Regions from separate parts of the Streptomyces sp. ID05-26A genome, predicted to be linked through region 2. Evidence: riboswitches for the same ligand, from Rfam matches in the RefSeq annotation. Region 2 holds a riboswitch; each other region holds the start of a gene.

The links. Region 2 has a riboswitch for cobalamin ahead of PV646_RS03615 (FecCD family ABC transporter permease). Riboswitches for the same ligand answer to the same signal wherever they lie in the genome.
Region 1: it holds a riboswitch for cobalamin, as region 2 does, so the genes downstream of both, metE (5-methyltetrahydropteroyltriglutamate--homocysteine S-methyltransferase) here and PV646_RS03615 (FecCD family ABC transporter permease) in region 2, are expected to answer to the same signal.
Region 3: it holds a riboswitch for cobalamin, as region 2 does, so the genes downstream of both, cobN (cobaltochelatase subunit CobN) here and PV646_RS03615 (FecCD family ABC transporter permease) in region 2, are expected to answer to the same signal.

The regions. Positions count from the first base shown of each region.
Region 1 is NZ_JARAYZ010000002.1:2,014,663-2,017,928, reverse strand. It holds gene metE (5-methyltetrahydropteroyltriglutamate--homocysteine S-methyltransferase) at 1-1,503, opposite strand, end outside; cobalamin riboswitch at 1,575-1,794, opposite strand; gene PV646_RS24785 (TetR/AcrR family transcriptional regulator) at 1,793-2,392, opposite strand; gene PV646_RS24780 (enoyl-CoA hydratase/isomerase family protein) at 2,469-3,209, shown strand; gene PV646_RS24775 (AMP-binding protein) at 3,202-3,266, shown strand, end outside.
Region 2 is NZ_JARAYZ010000001.1:740,444-743,709, reverse strand. It holds gene PV646_RS03625 (3-isopropylmalate dehydrogenase) at 101-1,138, shown strand; gene PV646_RS03620 (YciI family protein) at 1,211-1,621, opposite strand; cobalamin riboswitch at 1,718-1,853, shown strand; gene PV646_RS03615 (FecCD family ABC transporter permease) at 1,866-2,909, shown strand; gene PV646_RS03610 (ABC transporter ATP-binding protein) at 2,909-3,266, shown strand, end outside.
Region 3 is NZ_JARAYZ010000006.1:191,910-195,175, forward strand. It holds gene cobN (cobaltochelatase subunit CobN) at 1-1,129, opposite strand, end outside; cobalamin riboswitch at 1,165-1,299, opposite strand; gene PV646_RS38295 (ferredoxin-like domain-containing protein) at 1,308-2,318, shown strand; gene PV646_RS38300 (precorrin-8X methylmutase) at 2,315-2,935, shown strand; gene PV646_RS38305 (precorrin-2 C(20)-methyltransferase) at 2,932-3,266, shown strand, end outside.

The DNA.
Region 1 (3,266 bases), on a different contig from region 2:
CAGGTGCTCGGCGAAGTACTGGACCATGTCGTTGCGCTCGGGCTCGCCGTGCACCAGCACGTCCAGGCCGATGTCCTCCTGCAGGTCGATCACGCGGCCGATCTCGTCGCGCATCCGCTGCCCGTACTCGTCCTCGGTGATCTCGCCGTTCCGGACCGCCGCGCGCGCCCTGCGGAGGTCGCCGGTCTGCGGGAACGAGCCGATCGTCGTGGTCGCGAGCGGGGGCAGCCCGAGCCGGGCCTGTTGAGCGGCGGCACGTTCCTCGTAGGGCGCGCGGACGCGGTGCTCCGGCCGCAACGACTCGACGCGTGCCCGGACGTGGTCGTCACGGCGCGGGCTGGGCAGCCGACGCTGCGCCTCGTCGGCCCACGCGCCGTCCGCCCCACCGCGCAAAGCCTTGCCCAGCAGCACGATCTCGCGGACCTTCTGCCGCGCGAACGCCAGCCGCGCCCGCACGTCCGGTTCGAGGGTCTCGGCGTCCAGGTCGTACGGCACGTGCAGCAGCGTCGAGGACGACGAGACGACGACCTCGCGTGCGAAACCCAGCAGGGTCGCGGCCTTCGCCAGCGCGGCGTGCAGGTCGGTGCGCCACACGTTGCGGCCGTCGACCAGCCCGGCGACGAGGATCTTGTCGCGCAACGCGGGGATCGCGACCGACGTGTCCGGCGCGGCGACGAGGTCGACGCCGATCGCCTCGACCCGCGACTGGGCCAGGACCGGCAATGCCTCGCCCAGGTCGCCGTAGTAGCCGGTGACGAGCAGCTTCGGCCGTCCCGGCAAGCCACCGAGAGTGCGGTAGGCGCTCCTCAGGGCGTCGAGCTCAGCGGGGGTGCGGTCGGCGGCGAACGCCGGTTCGTCGAGCTGCACCCACTCGACGCCCTCGACCCTGAGCCGGCCGAGCAGTTCGACGTAGGCCTCCACCAGGCGGTCGAGCAGTGTCACCGGGTCGAAGCCCGGGACCGTGCTCTTGGCCAGCAACAGGAACGTCACCGGGCCGAGCAGCACGGGCCGGGTCGTGACGCCGAGGTCGCGGGCTTCGCGGTACTCGGCGATCGGCTGGTCACCGGCCAGCGAGAACTCGGTGTCCGGGCCCAGTTCCGGCACCAGGTAGTGGTAGTTCGTGTCGAACCACTTCGTCAGCTCCAGGGCCGCGGCGCCGTCCCGGCCGCGGGCCGCCGCGAAGTAGGTGTCCAGTTCGGACAGACCCAGGTCGCGGAACCGTTGCGGGATCACGCCGAACAGCTGGGCGGTGTCGAGCACCTGGTCGTAGAACGAGAACGTGCCGGACGGGATCGAGTCCAGTTCGGACAGTTCGGCCCAGGTCCGGGCGCGGAGTTCCCGCGCGGTCCGCCGCAGGGCGGCTTCGTCGATCTTCCCGGCCCAGTACTGCTCGACCGCGCGCTTCAACTCGCGCTTCGGTCCGATCCGGGGGTAGCCGAGAACGGTGCTGCCGATGGTCACAGGCTCTCTCCTCGCGAGCGTGCGGAAGCACCGGAGACCCACGAGGACAGCTCGAGACAGCACGAGGCCGGCCCGTCAGCCCGCCCGAGAGGCTCCGGAGCAGCGCGCACCGGTTGGCGCGCGCACCTGCGGCAGGTCTTCGGACTCGTGGGCGCCGTGCTGGAACCTCTGGGGGCTCACTCCTACCGGCCGTCGCTTCCCAGGTCTCGCGACCCAGTGCTGTTGACGGCTTTCGTTCCCACTCACCGCTGCGGGGCAGTCCCGGACTCGCACCGGGTTCCCTTTTGCTCCACCCGGGACGAACCCGGGTGAACCGCTGGCGTGATCGAGACTAGCGGGCCGCGCCGAGTATGCCCAGCGCCATGTCGGCGTACTGGATGGTGAGATCGCTCAACCCGACCGGCCCGGCGGGGGAGTACCAGCGCGAGACGCCGCTGCACATCTCCAGCAACGCCAGCCGTGCCACGCCCGGATCGGCCACCGACAGCTCGCGCGCCTTCACGCCGGCCTCGATCGCCTGCTGCCAGAAGCTCTCGTAGCGGTCGCGCAACGCCACGATCTCCTCGCGCCGTGCGCCGGTCAGCGCGCGCATCTCGCCGTCGACGACTGCGGTCTCGCGCGGCTTCTCGGCGTGGGCGCGGACGTGCATCTTGACCAGCGAGACGAGACGTCTCGTCTCGGTTCCGGCCTGGCCGGTGACGTGCTGGCCGGTGACGTGCTGGCCGGTGATCTGCTCGGCGGCGGTGATCAGCTCGGTGAGGCTCGTGCGCATGATCTCGGCCAGCAGGTCTTCCTTGGTGCCCATGTAGTGGTAGAGCGTCGCCGACGAGAGGCCGGCGGCCTGCGCGAGGTCGCGGATGCCGGTGCCGTGGAAGCCGCGCTCGGCGAACAACCGCACCGCGGCCTCGCGGACTCGTTCCTCCGTCGTCATCTGCTGCCTCCCTTGACCGGCTCGACGCGATCACTCTAGCGTCAAGCCCGATCGATCGATCGATCGAAGGGGAGACATGACCGTCGACTACTCCTGCGCCGAGGGCGTCGCGCAGGTGCACCTGAACCGTCCGGAACGGCTCAACGCCGTGGTTCCGGCACTGGTCGAGGACCTGCTGGCGGCGTTCGCACGAGCCCGTGAGGACCAGGCGCGGGTGGTCGTGCTGGCCGGACGCGGCCGGGCGTTCTGCGCCGGGCACGACCTCAAGGAACCGGTTCCGGCCGAGACCGAGGAGCAGACGCGGGCGCGCCTGGAACGCATCCAGGACGTCACCCGCGCGATCCGCGACTTCCCCGGCGTCGTGATCGCGGCGGTTCACGGCTACGCGCTGGGCGCGGGTGCCGAGTTCGCGCTGGGATGCGACCTGGTGGTGACCGGAGTCGGGGCGGAGTTCGGGTTTCCCGAGGTCAGCGTCGGCCTCAGCGTCACAGGAGGCGTCTCCGCCCTGCTGCCGCGGCTGGTCGGTCCGCACAAGGCGAAGGAATGGCTGCTGCTGGGCGAGCGGATCACCGGCGCCCGCCTGATGGAACTCGGAGTGGTCTACCGCGAGGTGTACGACCACGAGAAGCACGCGATGAAGCTCGCGAAGCGCATCGCCACCCAGCCTCCGGTCGCCGCGTTGCTGGCGAAACGCGCCATCGACCTGGGCTGTGGCTCGACGCTCGACCAGGCGCTGGCCACCGAGGTCGACCACGCCGTGATCACCAGCACCTCTGGCGAGGGGGACGGGGCGCGGGCGGAGTTCGGCCGTGGCTGACCTGATCGGCGCGCTGCGGACGGCCGTCATGCGGTGGCCGGACAGGACGGCGTGGAC
Region 2 (3,266 bases):
ATGGGGTGTCCGGCATGCGGCGAGCGGCCGACATGCCGGTAGCCTTTCGCGAAGGAAAGTAGTCCCACCAATTGGGGACTGACACCTGGGAGGTGTGTGGATGCGGCTCGCAGTGATCCCAGGAGACGGGATCGGGCCCGAGGTCATCGCTGAGGCCCTGAAGGTCCTCGGTGAGGTCGTTCCGGCGGCCGAGATCACTCGTTACGACCTCGGCGCGGCGCGCTGGCACGCCACGGGAGAGTTGTTGCCCGAGTCGGTGCTCGGTGAGCTTCGCCAGCACGACGCGATCCTGCTCGGCGCGGTCGGCGACCCGTCGGTGCCGAGCGGAATCCTGGAGCGTGGCCTGCTGTTGAGGCTCCGCTTCGAACTCGACCACCACGTGAACCTCCGCCCGGCTCGTCTCTACCCCGGTGTCCGCAGCCCGCTCGCGGACCCGCCGGAGATCGACATGGTGGTGGTGCGCGAGGGCACCGAGGGCCCGTACGCGGGCAACGGCGGCCTGCTCCGCAAGGACACGCCGCACGAGATCGCCACCGAGGTCTCGCTGAACACCTCGTTCGGTGTCGAGCGCGTGGTCCGGGACGCCTTCGCGCGTGCCGCGAACCGTCAGCGCCGGCACCTGACCTTGGTGCACAAGACGAACGTCCTCACGCACGCCGGCTCGTTGTGGTCGCGCGTCGTGGAGGAGGTCTCGCTGCAGCACCCGGACGTCACCGTGGCTTACCAGCACGTGGACGCGGCGACCATTCACATGGTCACCGACCCGGGCCGTTACGACGTGATCGTCACCGACAACCTGTTCGGCGACATCCTGACCGACCTCGCCGCCGCCGTCACGGGTGGCATCGGCCTGGCCGCGTCGGGGAACATGGACGTCACGCGTCGCAACCCGTCGATGTTCGAGCCGGTGCACGGTTCGGCGCCGGACATCGCGGGCCAGGGCATCGCGGACCCGACGGCCGCCGTGCTGTCGGTCGCGCTGCTGCTCGACCACCTCGGTGAGCACGAGTCCGCCCGCCGGATCGAGGCCTCCGTGGCGTTCGACCTGGCGACGCGCGACCACCAGTCGCCGGGGCAGACCTACGCGATCGGTGACAGGCTCGCGGCGCTCGTGTCGTCCAACGTGCGCACGGGCTGATTTCGCTCGGAACGTCTTGAAGCCCGGCCGGATCTTCTCCGGCCGGGCTTCGGCGTTTCTCCGCGCCGGAGGTCAGAGCTGGCCGTTGGCCTCACGCCACGCGCGCTCCTTCTTGATCCACTCGTTGTCCTGCGGGAACTCCTCGATCGACGGCACGCGGCGGATCTCGGTCTTGAACCCGGGCCCGGTCATCGGCATGCGCTTCGCCCACTCGATCGCCTCCTGGATCGAGGCGACGTTGAGGAGGTAGAAGCCGTTGAACAGCTCCTTGGTCTCGCCGTACGGGCCGTCCGTGATGACCGGGGGCTCCTGCGAGTAGTCGACGACGACGCCCTCGGACGTGTCGGAGAGGCCCTCGGCGGCGAGCAGCACACCGGCGCGGATCAGTTCCTCGTTGAACGCGCCGACCGTCTCCAGCATCTTGTCGAAGTCGAACTCGCCCATGTTCGCGAAGGCCTCGTCGGTGGCGCGCATGATCAGCATGTACTTCACGGTGTGTCTCCCTGTTCTGGTTCTCGTTCGGCATCCCCAGGTCGAACGGGCCGGGTACCGGATCGACATCACACCCCGAGAATTTCCGAACTTTCTGTTTTCGCAGGTAGGGTCACTGAAGTCGTGCGTGGGGGAAGACCGGTCGAAGTCCGGCGCTGACCCGCAACGGTAGGTCTCCTGGCAGGGGACGAGCCCGAACACCCGCTCACGGTGACCGAGAAGTTCCAACTCCGCCGTGGACTGCGGGAAGGACCCAGTGATCTCCAAGATCAGCGCGCTCGTCGGCGTGCTCGTCGTCAGTCTCGTGGCGGGCGTCGCGCTCGGCCCCGTCTCCGTGCCGTTCGACGTCACCGCCGGCCTGCTGTGGGAGGCGATGACCGGCGGCACCGTCCCCGCCGACCTCGCCGGGCAGTACCACATCGTCTGGGACATCCGGCTTCCTCGCGTCCTGCTCGCCGCCGTCGTGGGCGCCGGGCTGAGCGCGGTCGGCGTCGCGATCCAGGCGATGGTCCGCAACGCCCTGGCCGACCCGTACGTGCTCGGCATCTCGTCGGGCGCGAGCGTGGGCGCGACGGCCGTCGCGACGCTCGGTGTGCTGTCCGGGTTCGGCGTCTACGCGCTGTCCGTGGGGGCGTTCCTGACCGGCCTCGGAGCCACGGCTCTGGTCTACATCACCGCGCGCACGAGCCGGGGGCTCACACCGTTGCGTCTGGTGCTGACCGGAACAGCGCTGGCGTACGGGTTCTCCGCCGTGGCGATGCTGCTGGTCTTCCAGGCGCCGCGCGGTGAGGCGGCGCGGGCGGCGATGTTCTGGTTGCTCGGCAGTCTCGGCGGCGCGAACTGGCAGTCGCTGCCCGTCGCCGCCGTGGTGACCCTGGCGGGGATCGTCTACCTGGCGACCAAGGCGCGGCAGCTCAACGCCATGGCGATGGGCGACGAGACCGCGACCACCCTCGGCGTGCCCGTCAACCGGTTCCGCACGCACCTGTTCATCGTCACCGCGGCCATGACCGGCGTGCTGGTGGCCGTCAGCGGTGCCGTCGGTTTCGTCGGGCTGATGCTGCCGCACCTGACGCGCATGGTCGTGGGCGCCGACCACCGCAAGGTGCTCGCCCTGGCACCGCTGGCCGGAGCCTCGTTCCTGGTCTGGGTCGACGTGGCCGCGCGGATGCTCGCGGCACCGGAGGAACTGCCGCTCGGCGTCATCACGGCCGCGCTCGGCGTGCCGTGCTTCATCTTCCTGATGCGCCGCAGGTCCTACGTCTTCGGAGGCCGCTGATGCGCGTCGAGATCGACCAGGTCACCGTGCGCGGCATCATCACGGACATCTCGCTGCACGCCGACGGCGAGGTGGTCGGCATCGTCGGGCCGAACGGCAGCGGCAAGTCCACGACGTTGCGCTGCGTCTACCGCGCGTTGAAGCCGGACGCGGGCGCGGTGCTGCTCGACGGCCAGAACGTCCACAAGCGACGCTCCGTCGCCCGCGACCTCTCCGCCCTGTCCCAGGAGTCGCAGGTCGAGTTCGACTTCACGGTCGCCGAGGTCGTCGAGATGGGCCGGCTGCCGCACGACCGCGACCCCGCTCTCGACGCACGGGTGGTGTCCGAGGCACTGGCCACAGTGGACGTCTCGCACC
Region 3 (3,266 bases), on a different contig from region 2:
CGACACCGGGCAGCTCGGTGCCGATGTCGTAACCGTGCTCCTGCATGGCCTTCAGCAGCCGGACGGTCGACGCGGGCGTGTCGAGCCCGACCGCGTTGCCGATGCGCGAGTGCTTCGTCGGGTACGCCGACAGCATCACGACGACCTTGCGCTCGGCGACCGGGATGTGGCGCAGCCGGCCGTGCCGGACCGCGATGCCCGCGACGCGCAACGCCCGTTCCGGGTCGGCCACGTAGATCGTGAGGCCGTCGGAGTCGATCTCCTTGAAGGAGAACGGGACCGTGATGATCCGGCCGTCGAACTCGGGGATCGCGACCTGGGTCGCGGTGTCCAAAGGAGACAGTCCGTCGTCGTTCGAGTCCCACGTCTCGCGGCTCGACGTGAGGCACAACCCCTGCAGGATCGGCACGTCGAGCGCGGCCAGCGCACCGACGTCCCACGCGTCGTCGTCGCCACCGGCGGAGGCCTTCGCGGGGTTCGTGCCACCGGCCGCGAGCACCGTCACGACGAGCGCGTCGGCCTGCCTCAGCGTGTCGAGCAGCTCGGGTTCGGCGGTGCGCAGCGAGGAGCAGAAGACCGGCAGGGCCTTGCCCCCCTTGGCCTCGATGGCGTCGCACAGCGCGTGGATGAACGCCGTGTTCCCGGCGACGTGGTGCGCGCGGTAGTAGAGCACCGCGACCGTCGGGCCCTCGGCCGCCGAGGCCTCGCGCTCCAGCACGCCCCACGTGGGCGTGGCGGTGGGGGCCTCGAAGCCGTGGCCGGTCAGCAGCACGGTGTCAGAAAGGAACTTGTACAGCTCGGTGAGGTTCGCCGGGCCGCCGTGCGCGAGGTAGAGGTGCGCCTCGGCGCACACACCACCGGGCACCGTCGACAGCTCCATCAGCGCCGCGTCGGGCTGCATCTCACCGCCGAGCACCACCACGGGCAGCCCGCTGGCCAGCAGCCAGTCGAGACCTTCCTCCCACATCCGGCGGCCGCCGAGGATGCGCACGAGGACCAGGTCCACGCCCTCGACGAGCGCGGGCAGGTCGTCGGTAGTGAGTCGCGCGGGGTTGCCGAGCCGGTACTCGGCACCACTCGCACGCGCCGACAGCAGGTCGGTGTCGGAGGTCGACAGCAGCAGGATCACGCAGGCTCCATCCCTCGTGGGGTCCGCGCCCCAGGTTGCGGGTGACCGGCGAAGCAGAGTTCCTGACTCCCAGCGGTGTTCGCTGGTCACAGTGGCGGGACCGCGCCGGATTCACACCGGCTTCCTCCTGCGCTTCGTCGTTCGGGCTCACCCTAACCGGCGGGTTACAGTCCGACCTATGCCCAATGGGATTCACCGGGGTCACCCGGACGCCTGTCCCGGCGCCGTCGAGCTGCACCAGGCAGCGGACGGCGGGCTGGCGCGCATCCGGGTGCCTGGCGGCACTCTTTCCGCTGTTCAGTGGGACGTCGTGCGCACCTCGGCCGCAGAACTCGGGAACGGTTCAGTGGAACTGACCTCGCGGGCGAACCTCCAGATCAGAGGCCTCGCGGACGGCGTCGAACTGGGCGCGCGCCTGGCCGCGGCGGGCCTGCTGCCGTCGGCCTCGCACGAGCGGATCCGCAACATCATCGCTGCACCCCTGGAGGACGAGCAGGGGTTGGTCGACGAGATCGATGCAGCCCTGTGCGCGGACCCCGCTCTGGCAGCGCTGCCGGGCAGGTTCCTGCTGACGGTGGGGCACGCGGTGAGCGGCCTCGGCGGCGACTTCGGGCTGGTCAGAGATGGTGCGGCGACGTGGGCACTCCTCCTGGCCGGGACCGACACGGGCGTCCGCGTCACCGACCCCGCCGACACCGTGGTCACCGCGGCCCGCCTCTTCCAGCGACTCCGCGGCCCGGCCTGGCGCCTGTCCGAAGTGGACGACGGTGTGCGAAAGATCACCGCCCACTTCGGCACCTCCGACGCGCCGCGCATCACCCCGGCTGTGACTCCTGTCGCACCTTCACCGTTGACCCCAGGGGTTCCGCTCGGCCGGCTCGACGCCGGCCAGCTCCCCGGCGTCGCTCTCCGCCTCACGCCGTGGCGCAGCCTGGTCGTGCCCGCCGGCACCGACACGTCCGGCCTCATCACCGACCCGGACTCGCCGTGGCACGGCGTCAGCGCCTGCACCGGCCGCCCCGGCTGCGCGAAGTCGCTCTCCGACGTACGAGCCGACGCCCGTGCGTGGCTCGGAACCCCACACCGCCGTCCGGTGCACTGGTCGGGTTGTGCCCGCCGCTGCGGCCGTCCCGCGGGCGAAGTGATCGAGTTCGTCGCGACCGGCGACGGCTACGAGGAGATCCGTTGACGCAGTACATCAAGGACGGGGCGGAGATCTACCGCCAGTCCTTCGCCACCATTCGCGCGGAGTCGGACCTCACCGGGTTCCCCGCCGATGTCTCGCAGGTCGTCGTCCGCATGATCCACGCGTGCGGCATGACCGACCTGCCCAGCGACGTCGTGTTCTCCCCGGACGTCGTGCGGAACGCGCGCGCGGCGCTCCGCGACGGCGCGCCGATCCTGTGCGACGCCAACATGGTCGCGTCCGGCGTGACCCGCCGCCGCCTGCCCAAGGACAACGAAGTCCTGTGCTACCTGCAGGACCCGCGCACGCCGGGCCGGGCGCAGGAGATCGGCAACACGCGCAGTGCCGCCGCCCTGGAGTTGCTCGCGGACCGGTTCGACGGCGCGGTGATCGCGATCGGCAACGCCCCCACGGCGCTGTTCCACCTGCTCGACCTGATCGCCGCCGGAGCCCCCCGGCCCGCGGCGGTGCTGGGCATCCCGGTCGGGTTCATCGGGGCAGCGGAGTCCAAGGAAGCTTTGGCCGCAACGGATCTGGAGCACCTCGTGGTGCGCGGCCGGCGCGGCGGCAGTGCCATGACGGCGGCGGCCATCAACGCGATCGCGAGCGAGGAAGAATGACGGGCAAGCTCTACGGCGTCGGCCTGGGTCCGGGCGACCCGGAACTCGTGACGGTCAAGGCCGCGCGACTCATCAACGAAGCCGACGTGGTGGCGTTCCACAGCGCCCGGCACGGCAAGTCGGTCGCCAAGACCATCGCCGCGCCGTACTTCCGCAGCCAGGACGATCCGAAACCGCAGGTGCTGGAACAGCTCGTCTACCCGGTCACGACCGAGGACACGGACGACTACCAGGGCGAGATCGACGCCTTCTACGAGGAGGCCGCCGCCACGCTGGCCGCGCACCTCGACGCCGGGCGGAACGTCGTCGTGCTGGCCGCCGGGGACCCGTT